DNA from 3 places in the Variovorax sp. RA8 genome. Region 1 is predicted to be linked to each of the others. Evidence: predicted binding sites of a transcription regulator. Region 1 holds the regulator's gene; each other region holds the start of a gene.
What was found. Region 1 encodes FNR, which switches genes on or off when oxygen is low (the NO sensors DNR and NnrR bind a similar motif). Its sites were predicted from a motif close to TTGATNNNNATCAA; they were not measured.
Positions count from the first base shown of each region.

Region 2: a site for FNR is predicted at 1,772-1,785, ahead of E5P3_RS12080 (universal stress protein). Genes of this name have one in related genera too.
Region 3: a site for FNR is predicted at 2,321-2,334, ahead of E5P3_RS11935 (universal stress protein). Genes of this name have one in related genera too.

Region 1 covers NZ_LR594662.1:1,388,979-1,393,507, reverse strand. The annotation lists gene hemN (oxygen-independent coproporphyrinogen III oxidase) at 1-1,219, opposite strand, end outside; gene fnr (fumarate/nitrate reduction transcriptional regulator Fnr) at 1,340-2,056, shown strand; gene E5P3_RS06665 (hypothetical protein) at 2,037-2,282, opposite strand; gene E5P3_RS06660 (FixH family protein) at 2,288-2,548, opposite strand; gene ccoG (cytochrome c oxidase accessory protein CcoG) at 2,581-4,026, opposite strand; gene ccoP (cytochrome-c oxidase, cbb3-type subunit III) at 4,034-4,529, opposite strand, start outside.
Region 2 covers NZ_LR594662.1:2,547,467-2,551,995, forward strand. The annotation lists gene E5P3_RS12075 (adenosylcobalamin-dependent ribonucleoside-diphosphate reductase) at 1-1,176, opposite strand, end outside; gene E5P3_RS12080 (universal stress protein) at 1,270-1,713, opposite strand; gene E5P3_RS12085 (type IV pili methyl-accepting chemotaxis transducer N-terminal domain-containing protein) at 1,850-3,772, shown strand; gene E5P3_RS12090 (response regulator) at 3,779-4,462, shown strand.
Region 3 covers NZ_LR594662.1:2,515,517-2,520,045, reverse strand. The annotation lists gene clpB (ATP-dependent chaperone ClpB) at 1-584, opposite strand, end outside; gene E5P3_RS11950 (cytochrome c) at 770-1,201, opposite strand; gene E5P3_RS11945 (YgaP family membrane protein) at 1,376-1,567, shown strand; gene E5P3_RS11940 (flavodoxin family protein) at 1,763-2,290, shown strand; gene E5P3_RS11935 (universal stress protein) at 2,408-3,241, shown strand; gene E5P3_RS11930 (MBL fold metallo-hydrolase) at 3,327-4,229, shown strand; gene E5P3_RS11925 (hypothetical protein) at 4,459-4,529, shown strand, end outside.

The DNA.
Region 1 (4,529 bases):
GGGCCAGTCCGATCGATTCATAGTCCACATGCCCCTGGCACATCAGCGCCATGATCACCGCGCGCCTCAGGACGTCGTCGCGCGTGAGCGCCAGGCCGCGCACGACCGGCAGGCGACCCTGGTCCAGGAGGTCGTAGTACTCCTCCAGCGTCTTGGCGTTCTGGCTGTAGGTGGCGCCGACCCGGCCGATGGCCGACACGCCCAGCGCCACGAGATCACACTCGGGCTGGGTGCTGTAGCCCTGGAAGTTCCGGTGCAGGCGTCCCTGCCGCTTGGCGATTGCGAGCGGGTCTTCGGGCAAGGCGAAGTGGTCCATGCCGATGTAGACGTAACCGGCCGCGGTGAGCGTGGCGATCGAACGCGACAGCATCTCCACCTTGGTCCTGGCGTCGGGGAGTTCGTCGGCGGCGATGCGTCGCTGCGGCTTGAAGCGCGCCGGCAGATGTGCATAGGCGTAGAGGGCGATGCGGTCGGGCCGCAGCTCGCAGACCTGCGCCAGCGTGCGGTCGAAGGATCCGGTGCTCTGGCGCGGCAGCCCGTAGATGAGGTCGATGTTGATCGACCCGAAGCCGAGTCCGCGTGCGCTCGCCACCAGGTCGAACACCTGCCCTGCCGGCTGGATGCGGTGCACGGCCTTCTGCACGTCGGGGTCGAAGTCCTGAACGCCGAAACTCAGGCGATCGAAACCCATCTCGGCCAGGCTCGCGAGTCGATGGCCATCGACCGTGCGTGGATCGATCTCGATCGACTGCTCGCGCTCCGGCGGCAACGTGAACGCGTCCCCGAGCATGGACAGCAGCTCGCGCAAACCCCCGTCGTGCAGGAAGGTCGGCGTGCCGCCCCCCAGGTGCAGCTGGGTGACAACCGCGCCGCGGCCGAGCTGCGCGGCCTGCAGCGCCACCTCGCGCGCCAGATAGCCGAGGTACTCGCGCCCGCGGCTCTTGTGCCGGGTGACGATCTTGTTGCAGGCACAGTAGTAGCAAAGCGATTCACAGAACGGAATGTGCACGTACACAGAAAGCGGCCGGCCATGCGCGCCGAGCTCGCTGCGCTGCCGCAGCGTCTGGGCGTAGTCGTCGGCCGTGAACGCCTCGACGAAACGGTCCGCCGTGGGATAGGACGTATAGCGCGGCCCTGGCACGTCGAAACGCCGCAGCAGACCCGCCGACGGCAGGACGAGCGATGAACCGGCAGGCGCGGCGGCAAGGGATGAGTTCATTGCGGTAGATATGGGAGGCACCGGCCCACTATGCAGGCAGGCCGCCCCGTCATCCTTGATGTGCATCAAGCCTCGGCTGTGCGCGGCGCCTGAGAATCGCTGCGAACCCCGACGCCATCAATGAAAGCCGAACACATCAAGGTCGCCTGCTCGAGCTGCAACCTGCGCGAGCTCTGCATGCCTGCGGGCCTGGAGCCGAGCGAACTGAAGCGCATCGACGAGATCGTGGCCACGCGGCGCAAGGTCCGGCGCCGCGAGGCACTTTTTCGCAACGGCGAGCCCTTCACCTCGCTCTACGCGATTCGCACCGGCGTCTTCAAGACCCGCGTGGCGACCGAGGATGGCCGCGACCAGGTCACCGGCTTCCAGATGGCCGGCGAGATCATCGGGCTGGACGGCATCGTCAACAACCAGCACACCTGCGACGCGATCGCGCTCGAGGATGCCGAAGTCTGCGTGATGCCCTTCCATCGCATCGAGCAGCTCTCGCGCGAGGTTCCCTCCCTGCAGCGCCACGTGCACCAGATCATGAGCCGCGAGATCGTGCGCGAGCACGGCGTGATGCTGCTCCTGGGCAGCATGCGGGCCGAGGAACGCCTCGCGGTCTTTCTCCTGAACCTTGTCCAGCGGCTGCACGCGCGCGGATTCTCCCGGTCCGAGTTCGTACTTCGCATGACGCGCGAGGAGATCGGCAGCTACATCGGGCTCACGCTCGAGACGGTGAGCCGGACGCTGTCGAAGTTCATGGAAGACGGCATCGTCGAGGTGGAGAAGCGCAAGCTGCGCATCGTCGACGCCGATGCACTGCAGCGCATCGTCAATCCGCCGGGCGGTTGAGCTCGTCCGCGCGCTTGGTGAGCAGCAGCGTGAGCGCGCTCGAGCCGGTCGCCAGCACCCAGAAGATGAAGAAGCCGGCCGCATAGACAGCCTGCCGGGACAAGCCGATATCCTCGCCGCCCCAATGGAGGTCGCTGGGGTCGACCAGCGCGAAAACCAGCAGTTCGGCAACGCTCGCCAGCAGGAAGGCCGGCCAGAGGATCGACATCCAGTCGTGGGACTTCATGATCTTCAACGCCTCGGTGCGGGCAGATCCGCGTCCGGCGTGGCCGCATGGTTGCGCCCTGCCAGCGCAGGCATCAGGTTCTTGGCGGCGAGCTCCTTGTTGATCTCGGCACCCCGGCGGTAGTAGTCCGGCGCCACCACCGGATCGGGCGTGCGCAGCGCGAGCCAGAGCGTCACGAAGCTGGCGACGATGACCACGGCGGGCCCGGCTATCACCATCCACAGCAGCGGGAACTGCCACCAGGGTTCGCTCTTCGGAGCAGTCATCGCGCAATCGTCCATCTCGTCTCCTTTGGAACTCAACGGGGCACCATGAAGGTGGCCTTCTCCGACACCTGCGCGCTGCCCTCGACGGAGCGCACGTCGAGATGGACGACGTGGGACCCTGCGGCGGCGCTGCCGTACGGAACCTGCAGGCGTACCGCGACCCAGCGCGACTGCGCAGGACCGACCTCGAGCGGCTCGGCCGGCGATACGCTGAGACCTTCGAGGCCCCTGGCTTCGATGCGGTAGCGCTGCGGCTGCTCGGTCGCGTTCATGATCTGCAGGCGGTAGACGTTCTCGAGCTGGCCGCCCTCGGCGATGCGCGCGAGCGATGCCCGGTCCCGCACCACATCGACCTTCAGCGGCGTGCGGGCCACCAGGCTCGCCAGCAGACCGATCGTCAGTGCGGCAAGCAGGCCGGTGTAGATCAGCACCCGCGGGCGCAGCACGCGGCGCAGCACCTGCCTGGGCGTCCAATGGCCGGCCATGCCGTTCTGGGTCGCATAGCGGATCAACCCGCGTGGTGTCTTCATCTTGTCCATCACGGTGTTGCAGGCATCCACGCACAGCCCGCAGCCGATGCACTCGTACTGCAGCCCCTTGCGGATGTCGATCCCGGTCGGACAGACCTGCACGCACAATGAACAGTCGATGCAGTCGCCAAGGCCCTGTGCGCGCGCGTTGCTGCCCTTGGCATGCACGCCGCGTGGCTCGCCCCTCTCGTTGTCGTAGCTCACGATGAGCGTATCCCGGTCGAACATGGCGCTCTGGAAGCGTGCGTAGGGACACATGTACATGCAGACCTGCTCGCGCATGAAGCCCGCGTTGCCGTAGGTCGCAAAGCCGTAGAAGAAGACCCAGAACACTTCCCACGAGCTCATGCGGGTCTGCAGGAATTCCAGGCCCAGCTCCCGGATCGGCGTGAAGTACCCGACGAAGGTGAAGCCGGTCCACAGCGCAATGCCGAGCCACACGATGTGCTTGAACCACTTCTTGACCAGCTTCTCGAGCGAGAAGTCGCCCTCATCCAGGCGCATGCGGGCGATGCGGTTGCCTTCGATCTTCTGCTCGACCCACATGAAGATCTCGGAGTAGACCGTTTGCGGGCAGGCGTAGCCGCACCACAGCCGCCCCGCCACCGCGGTAAAGAGGAAGAGCGAGAGCGCCGAGATCACCAGCAACCCGGTCAGGTAGATGAGGTCCTGCGGGTACAGCACCAGCCCGAGGATGTAGAAGCGTCGCGCGCCCAGGTCGAACAGCACTGCCTGGCGCTGCCCCCACTCGATCCAGGGCAGGCCATAGAAGACGAGCTGCGTGAGGAACACCATCGCCCAGCGCCAGCGCGCGAAGATGCCGCTCACCGTACGGGGGTACACCTTCTGGTGCGCGACGAAGAGTCCACCATCCTTCTCGGCGGTGGCGATCGGAATCACCCGCCGCGCGGGCCTGGCCGATGCGGAAGCGGAAGCGGCATCCTTCATGACCGGCCTAGGGAGCCACGACCGGCTTGTTCGACAGGCCCCAGACGTAGGAGGCCAGCACATGGATCTGCGCCTCTGTCAGGCGCCCCTGCTGCGCCGGCATCTGGTTGGTCTTGCCGGTGTTGATGATCGAGATGATGGCTTCCTGGCCGTATCCATGCAGCCAGATCCGGTCGGCAAGATTGGGGGCGCCTATCGCCGGGTTGCCCGCTCCCGCGACGCCGTGACAGGCCGCGCAGGCGCTGAACTTGCTCTTGCCCAGCCCGGCGCGGACCGAATCATGCGGGCTGCCGGAAAGGCTCAGCACGTAGTTGGCGACGTTCTTGACGTCCTCCGGGGTGCCGACCGCCTCGGCCATCGGTGGCATGACGCCGGTGCGCCCCTGGGTGATCGACGCCTTGATCTTGTCGGGCGTGCCGCCGTGCAGCCAGTCACCGTCGGCCAGGTTGGGGAAGCCCTTGCTGCCGCGCGCATCCGAGCCGTGGCACTGCGCGCAGTTGTTC
Region 2 (4,529 bases), 1.2 Mb from region 1:
CGGCTGGTCATAGCGCAGGCACAGCATGGCCAGCGTGTCGCCCAGGCCCGTGAAGCCCACGCCGATGCGGCGTTTGGCCATCGCCTCCGCGCGCTGCTGCGGCAGCGGCCAGAACGTGAGGTCCAGCACGTTGTCGAGTGCCCGGACCTGCACTGCGACGCTGTCGCTGAAATGCTGGAAATCGAACTGCGCCTCGCCACCAACCCCGAACGGGTGGCGGACGAAGCGCGGCAGGATGATCGGACCGAGGTCGCAGCAACCGTAAGGCGGCAGCGGCTGCTCGCCGCATGGATTGGTCGCCTCGATGTGTTCGCAGTAGCGCAGGTTGTTGTCGGTGTTGATGGCATCCGTGAACAGGATGCCCGGTTCGGCGAAGTCATAGGCCGATCGCATGACCGTGTCCCAGAGCTCCCGCGCGGGCAGGCGCCGATAGATCCAGTTGCCGTCCGGGGCCTGCGTCGCACCTCGCGCGATCAGCTCGGCTCCCGGCCTGGCGCGGTGCGCCAGCGCCCATTCCTCGTCGGCCGCCAACGCGCGCATGAAGTCGTCGCCTACCGCGATGGACACGTTGAAGTTGTTCCAGCGCCCCGGCGTGCGCTTGGCGGTGATGAAATCCAGCACGTCGGGGTGGTCGATGCGCAGCACGCCCATCTGCGCGCCACGGCGCGCGCCGGCGCTCTCGACGGTCGAGCAGGACCGGTCGAACACGTCGATGTAGCTGCACGGACCGGAGGCCAGCGAGGCGGTGGCATGCACCTGCGCGCCGCGCGGCCGGATGCGGGAGAAGTCATAGCCGACCCCGCCGCCGCGGCGCATGGTTTCCGCCGCCTCGCGCAGCGCCTCGTAGATGCCGGCATAGCCTGCGTTGTCCCGGCCCTGGATGCAATCGCCTACCGGCTGCACGAAGCAATTGATCAGCGTGGCGTCCACTCCGGTGCCGGCGGCGCTCATGATGCGCCCGGCCCCGATCGCCCCGGCCTGCAGGTTGGCGAGGAATCGCGCCTCCCATTGCTCGCGATCGCCCTTGGCCTCCACCGACGCCAACGCTCGCGCGACGCGCGCAAAGAGATCCTCGGTGTCCTTCTCGCCAGGCTTGAGGTATTTTTCCAGCAGCACGTCGCGGCTGATGGGCTGCACGGGCAGCGGCGAGTCCAAGACGGCGTCATCGCGCTTCATGTGGTGGCCTGGACGATCCGGGAGAAACGAGCGCGCTTGCGGATCGTTCGCTGGCGGCGATTCCAGCACTTCGGAGGAGACCACGCCGGACCATCAGCGCAGCACGAGCACCGGCACGTCGGAATGCGCGAGGACCTGCGCGGTCTGGCTGCCCAGGAAGGCGCTCGTCAGCCCGGTGCGTCCGTGCGTGGCCATCACGATGAGATCGCTGCCGTACTTGCCGGCTGCATCCACGATGGATTCGGCCACGCGGCTCGATCTGACGATCGCCGAATTGACCCGGACGCCACAAGCCTGGGCGCGTTTCTCGACCTCGTCGAGCATGGTCCTGGCCTGCTCGGCGCGCCGGCCCTCGATGCGGTCCATCTCCTCGGATTCGAAGCCGAGGGCCCCATCCATGTGGCTCTTGACCTGCCGCCGCACCACGGTGAAGGCGGTCAGCTCGGCCTTGTGTTCCGTGGCCAGGTCGATGGCCTTCGACACGGCTTTCTCCGCCAATGGGGAGCCATCGGTGGCGACGAGAATGCGCTTGAACATGATCAGTCTCCTGCGACGTTGAATGCCCCGAGCGTAGGCCGGCAGGGCTTTTCGCTGATTGATATGGATCAACCAAGGACGTCGATCCGGATGGAGAATGCGGCAAGCAAACGCAAAGACTGGTTGGTGGCGTTCGATGATGAAATCCAGGCAATGGACTCTTGGCGCCAAGCTGGCCTTGGTCGCCATGCCGTTTCTGCTGGCCGCCCTGTGTGCCATTGCCACGCTCGTCTACATGTCGTGGCAGATCGAGGGTGGCGCCGCTGCCGTCAACGAGGCGGGGCGCATGCGCATGCGTACTTATCAGATCGTGCTGTCGGCCAGCGCGCAGGACGTGCAGGCGTTGTCCAGGCAAGTGGCAGAGTTCGAGCGCAGCCTCCAGCTGCTGCGCAGCGGCGACGTCGAGCGGCCGCTCGCCGTGCCCTGGGGCGGCGCCAGTCGCGAGCGCTTCGCCGTGGTCGAACGCGACTGGGCCGCCTTCCGCGGCCGCCTGGCCGATCCGGCGCCGCCCGGCGCCTCCATCAGTACCGACCTCGGCACGGAAGCGGCCGCGTTCACGTCGGGCATCGATGCATTCGTCGCAGGCATCGAAGACCATCTGTCCCGGTGGACCGCCGTCATGCATCTGCTGCAGGTCGCGATGATGGGCATCGCGCTGATCGGCGCGGCCGTGCTGGTCCATACCGGCTACCGGTTCGTCCTGGAGCCGCTGAGCTTGCTCAAGCAGGCGATTCATCGGCTCCAGGGCGGCGACCTCGGCGCCCGGGTCGCGCGCACGAGCACGGACGAATTCGCGACCCTGGCGGAGGGATTCAACGACATGGCCGAGCAGTTGCAGTCCATGTACCGGGGCCTGGAGAGCAGAGTGCAGGAGAAGACGGCGCAGCTGGAGGAAGAGCGCGGCCGCCTGGAATGCCTCTACGAGATCACGACGCTGGTCGCCAAGGCCGCGACACTCGACGAACTCGCCCGCGGATTCACCGAGAGCATCGCCCGCATCGCCCATGCGGACGGCGTCGCCCTGCGCTGGTCGGACGAGGCCAACCGCCGCTACCTGATGCTGGCCTCGCAGGGCTTGCCGCAGGTGATGCAGGACGCCGAGCATTGCGTGGCCGCCGGTGACTGCCATTGCGGCTCCACTCCCGCGTCGTCGGGCGCGCGCGTGATTCAGATCCGCACCACGCAGCCCGTTCGGATGCTGCATTGCGCGCAGGCCGGCTTCGAGACCGTGGTCTCGATACCGATCCGCCTGCATGAGCGGCTGATGGGCGAGGTGGACCTGTTTTTCCACGCCCGGATCACGATCTCCGAGGCGGAGCGCTCGCTGCTGGAATCGCTCACGGTCCACCTCGCGGGTGCCATGGAGAACCTTCGGTTGAACTCGCTGGGGCTCGAGGCCGCGATCTCGCAGGAACGAGGCCTCCTGGCGCGCGAGCTGCACGACTCGATCGCCCAATCGCTCGCATTCTTGAAGATCCAGGTGCAGCTCATGCGAGACGCGCTCGCCGCCGGCGACGGCACACAGGTTCAGCATGTGCTGGGGGAGATCGACATCGGCGTGCGCGAGAGCTATGGCGATGTGCGCGAGCTGCTGATGCATTTCCGCACGCGGGCCAACGGCGAGGACATCGAGCCGGCGCTCCTGACGACGCTGCGAAAGTTCGAGCACCAGAGCGGCCTCAAGGCAAGACTCCAGATGCTGGGGCAGGGCATGCCCTTGTTGCCGGACACGCAGATCCAGGTGCTGCACATCGTGCAGGAGGCGCTGTCGAACGTTCGCAAGCATGCTCGTGCCAGCCAGGTGTGGCTGGACGTGCAGCAGGCACCGCAATGGCGGGTCGAAGTGCGCGACGATGGTGTCGGGTTCGCCGACGGAAGCCGGGGTGCCGACGAGACCCACGTCGGCATGCGCATCATGGCCGAGCGTGCGGAACGCCTGGGTGCGCTGCTGGACGTCATGTCCTCGCCGGGCCGGGGCACGTCGGTCGTCCTGACCCTGCCGATGCCGTCCGGCACGGCCGGCATGGCGGCGATGGCACCTCAACGGCGCGTGGCCTGAACTCCCATGAACACGCTTGCGACCAGAATCCGCATCCTGGTGGTCGACGATCACACGCTGTTCCGGCGCGGGCTGACGGCACTGCTGCACCGCGACCCCGAGTTCGAGGTGGTAGGCGACGCCGCCGATGCGGGCGAGGCGCAGCGCCGCGCCCAGGAACTCAAGCCCGACCTGATCCTCCTGGACAACCATCTGCCCGGTGTGACGGGGGTCGACGCCTTGCCGGCGCTGCGCGAGGCCGTGCCCGCGGCACGGGTGCTGATGTTGACGGTCAGCGAGGACGAACGCGACCTCGCCGGCGCCCTGCGTGCGGGCGCGAGCGGCTACCTGCTCAAGACCATCGAGGGTGACGCGCTCGCCGTGGCGATCCGCAGGGCGATGCGCGGGGAGAACATCGTGGCCGAGGAGATGACCGGCAAGCTGGTGGCGGCCTACCGCGACGCCGCCACGCCGAAGCCCGGAGCAAGTGCCGAGCCCGCGGCGCCGGCGTCGCCGCTGGACGCACTCTCGCCACGCGAGCAGGACATCCTGCGCGGCATCGCCAGCGGGCAGGGCAACAAGGAGATTGCACGCTCGCTGGGCATCGCCGAGACCACGGTGAAGATCCACGTGCAGCACATCCTGCGCAAGCTCGACGTGAGCTCGCGCGTGCAGGCCGCCGTTATCGCAGTCGAGCGCAGCCTGGGTTGATCCAGCGCAAGCGCGCGCCGTTCTCCCGCACCGGTAGTTCTTCATGAGGATGCCGGCTTCCGGCCGC
Region 3 (4,529 bases), 1.1 Mb from region 1:
CGGCGCTGCAGGACCTGGATGGCGCGGCGGATTTCCTCGTCGCGGCCGATGACGGGGTCGAGCTTGCCCAGGCGCGCGCGCTCGGTGAGGTCGAGGGTGTATTTCTTGAGGGATTCGCGCTGGCCTTCGGCCTCGGGGCTGTCGACGCCCTGGCCGCCGCGCACGGCTTCGATGGCCGCTTCGAGGGACTTGCGCGTGGCGCCGTGGCTGCGCGCAAGGTTACCGATCTCGGCCTTGCTGTCGGCCAGGGCCAGCAGGAAGAGCTCGCTGGCGATGAACTGGTCGTTGCGCTTGATGGATTCCTTCTCGGTGGCCTGCAGCAGCTTGGCCAGCTCGGGTCCGACCTGGACCTGGTCGTGGCCCTGGACCTGCGGCAGCCGCTTGATGGCCGCCTCGGCCGCGTTCAGCAGGCCCGGCACGTTGGCGCCGGCACGCTCCAGCAATGCACGCGGGCCCTCGCCCTGGCGCAGCATGGCCACCAGCAGGTGGACCGGCTCGATGTAGGCGTTGTCGTTGCCCAGCGCGAGCGACTGCGCATCGGCGAGGGCTTCCTGGAACTTGGTGGTGAGTTTGTCTTGGCGCATGAATGACTCCGGTTTCCCGGGCATCTAGGAGGTATCCCGGCGACGGCTACGAGTCTGCGCCGATGAATACTTGAACCATCTGATCGAGATCAACTCGCAGGCAGCCCTTTCCTGCCCGCTTCCGGAGAGCCTTGCGCATCGACCACCGCTCTGCCCTGCCGTTCGTGCCGGGCGACGCGTGCGCGTCAGCGCCGAGGTCCGCCGCTCTCGCTGTCCCCTGTAGCGGGCGGCCGCAGGTTCTCGCCCGCCGGCATCCGGCGTTGCTCCTGGCTTTGGCTTCGGCCTTCCCAGCGTGACGCAAATCCGCCCAAGCCCGCCGGCGTGGTTGCTGGCGGAAATCGGTAGAACTCGTCGTTGAGATATCTCGCGACTTCGGCCACGTCATCGTCGTTCCAACCCAGCGCTGCGTCCGTTTGCCAGCGCCAGACCTGAGCCCTGAGGCTGGTCCAGTCGGTGACGAGCTTTCTCTCTCGCCAATGAACCTGCGCGGTATGGCACGCGATGCAGTGCGTGGAATACAGCAGCTCGCCGCGAGACTGTGCCAGGACCGGGAGGGACAGGGAGGCACCCAGCAACATGGCTGTCGTGACGCCCGCAAGAATCAGTTCGCGTGCCATGTGAGTTTCTCCTGCAGCATGTGGTGACGATGCTAGGCACAGCATCTGCTGTGACGGTTGACCTGCATCAAGCTTTCCTGCACGCCGCATCGGCACCAAAGCTTGATCTACCGCAATAGCGCCACACGCGCCAGAAAGCACCATGCGGGTATTCAATGCCGAAAGGAATCCAACATGATGCGCAACGTGGGAACCATCGACAGGGTGATCCGCGTCACCATGGGCGCCGTGCTCTGCGCGCTGGCCCTGGCGAGTGTGATCGGCCCCTGGGGCTATCTCGGCCTCATCCTGTTGCTGACCGGGGTCTTCGGCAAGTGCCCTGCCTATACGCTCTTCGGCGTCAGCACTTGTCCGTCGCATGGGTGAGGGCGCCGTGCAGAGGCTTCGGATCATCGCGGCATCGCTGGCGCTGCTGGGCGCCGCGGTGCTTTGGCTCGGTTTCAAGGCGTTGATCCTCTGGGTGACCCGAGACTGACCAAGGAGCCAGGCGGTTGATCGAGCGCAAGGTTCGCTCGCCCGCGCCGCTCTACCATTTTCATGTCGCACCGATGGAGGAACTCAATGAGCAAGGTCCTTGTGGTCGTCTATTCGCACACCGGCACCTCCCGTCGGCTCTCGGAGCAGCTGTGCAACCAGCTGGGCTGGCAGCTGGCCGAGATCGTCGAGGAACGGCCGCGCCGGGGCATCCCGGGCATCTGGCGATGCGTGCTGGATTCACTTTTGCAACGGCGTCCGGCCATCCGCTACGACGGACCGTTTCCAAAAAACTTCGACGCGGTCGTCCTGGTGTCGCCGATCTGGCTCGGCCGGCTGGCAGGACCGATGCGCAGCTTCGTCACCCGACGGCGGGACCATCTGCCTGACGTCGCGGTGATCTCGGTCGCCGGAGGCACCGGCGAGTTTGGGGCGGCCGCCGAAATCGCCGATCTCGTCGGCGAAGCGCCCATCTTGAGTACGACATTCACTGCGCGAGAGATCAACGACGGGACATGCGCCGGCCGGCTCCAGTTCTTCGGCGCGGCGCTCAACGGCGCCGAGGCGACTCATGCCGCCGCGCGACGACCCGCGCACTCGCCGAAGATGGCTTGATGCATGTCAAGACGCGCATGCACGCACCTCTTGATCCAGCGCAACGCGACAGCAGCGATCGGCTCCTACAGTGAATGGATGCTTCAACCAGATTCGGTCCCGCGCCACCAGATCGTCATGACGCCCATCCGTTCGATCCTGGTGCACCTCGACGGCAGTACGCATGCCGAGGCGAGGCTGCGATTCGCGCACCATCTGGCGCGACGGCATGACGCCGTCCTCACTGCCCTGTTCGCGGTGGCACCCCAGTACTTGCCGCTGCTCCCTCTCAAGGGGGACACGCTGGCGAGCCGCATGGCCGGGCGGATCGATCCGGGTCATCGCGCCCACGCGTACGAGCTTGTCCTGCGAGCGCGTACATGGGGTGATGTCGCAGTCGATTGGTTGGAGCTGCAAGGAGAGCCGGTCATCCCGAGCTTCGCACGCCGCGCACTGTCGGCGGATCTCCTGGTGCTCGGCCAGCGCGACCCCAGGGATGCCGTCGGCTTCGACGTGCCCGGCGATCTCACGGAGGCGGTGATCATCGGCGGCGGCCGCCCCGCGCTCGTTGTTCCCTTCGCAGGTGCCGCGACGCCGGCACCGAAAACGGTCCTGGTGGCGTGGAAATCGACGCCCGAATGTGCCCATGCATTGACCGCTTCCCTGCCTTTTCTTCGCGCTGCGAGCCAGGTCCATCTGGTCTGTGCGAGCGACAACGTCGACGAGGCATTCCCGGCGCCCGTGGAACTGATCCCGTACCTCCATCTGCATGGCATCGATCACGTCCACGAGCACCGGCGGCTCGACGACAGCGGCGCCGGCCGGGCCATCCTGTCGCTGGCCTCCGAGACCGCCGCCGACCTGATCGTGATGGGGTGCTACGGGCACACGCGGGCACGCGAGCTTGTGCTTGGGGGCGCATCGCGTGCCGTCCTCGATTCGATGTGCGTACCGGTGCTCATGGCGCATTGAAGCTTTGGGCCGGACTCGCCATGCCGACGACCAGGCCGGCGTGCCGCGAAGCGAAAGCAATCATGACGCACTTACGGAGGACTCCATGACGGCCCGAACGACGACCCAAGGCTTCTTCGATCCTCATACGTGGACCGTCTCCTATGTCGTCTGGGACCATGCGACGCGGCGAGCCGCGATCATCGACCCGGTGCTGGACTACGACTTCAAGTCCGGGCACACGAGCACGGCCGGCGCCGACCGGCTGTTGGCCTATGTCCGGGACATGGGCCTGCAGGTCGACTGGATTCTGGAAACCCATGCGCACGCCGACCATCTGTCCGGCGCACGCCACATCCAGTCGCAGGTCGGCGGCCTCATCGCCATCGGCGAGAACATCCGCACCGTCCAGGCGACCTTCAGGAAACTCTACAACTTCGAGCGCAGTTTCCTGCCGGACGGGAGCCAGTTCGACCACCTCTTCACGGACGGCGAGACCTTCAAGATTGGCCAGGTGGAGGCCACTGCAATGCTGGTGCCAGGCCACACTCCGGCGGACATGGCCTACCTGGTGGACGGCTGCGTCTTCGTCGGCGATACGCTCTTCATGCCCGACGTCGGCAGCGCACGTGCGGATTTCCCCGGCGGCGACGCCCGCCAGCTCTACGCCTCGATGCGCAGACTGCTGGACCTGCCGCCCGAGACCACGATGTACGTCTGCCACGACTACCCACCTGCATCTCGACAGCCGCGTTGGCAGACCACCGTCGCCGAGCAGCGAGCCGGCAACATTCATGTGCGCGACGGCATCGGCGAGGACGCCTTCGTCGCAATGCGCACGGCTCGTGACGCCACGCTCGATGTTCCGACGCTCATCCTGCCGTCGATTCAGGTGAACGTGCGCGGCGGGCAGCTCCCGCCCCCGGACGACAACGGCGTCGCCTACCTTCGCATTCCGCTGAATGCGCTTCCCGTTCATCCTCGGCTCGACGCAAGGCAAGCCGCCTGAGCCAGGCCCAGGACCTGCCTGTCCGGTGTCGCGTACAAGTGTGTGGCCTCAGGCCGGCCCAGTCGGACCGGTCACGATGCTCCGTTCCCAGGATGACACAAAGCGTTGACAGACTGTTCCTTTTCGGTGCCGGGCGTTGACCGAGCTGCAAAGCGCAGCGCCTACATTGAGATGGCGTCCCGGCAGAGTCTCGATTCCACCAGGCTCCGGGGCGTACGAGGAGACGGTCATGAACTCATCGCATGCATCCACCGGCTGGGAACTCCGCTTCGACGCCTTGTTCGCGGGCCGCCGCGGATT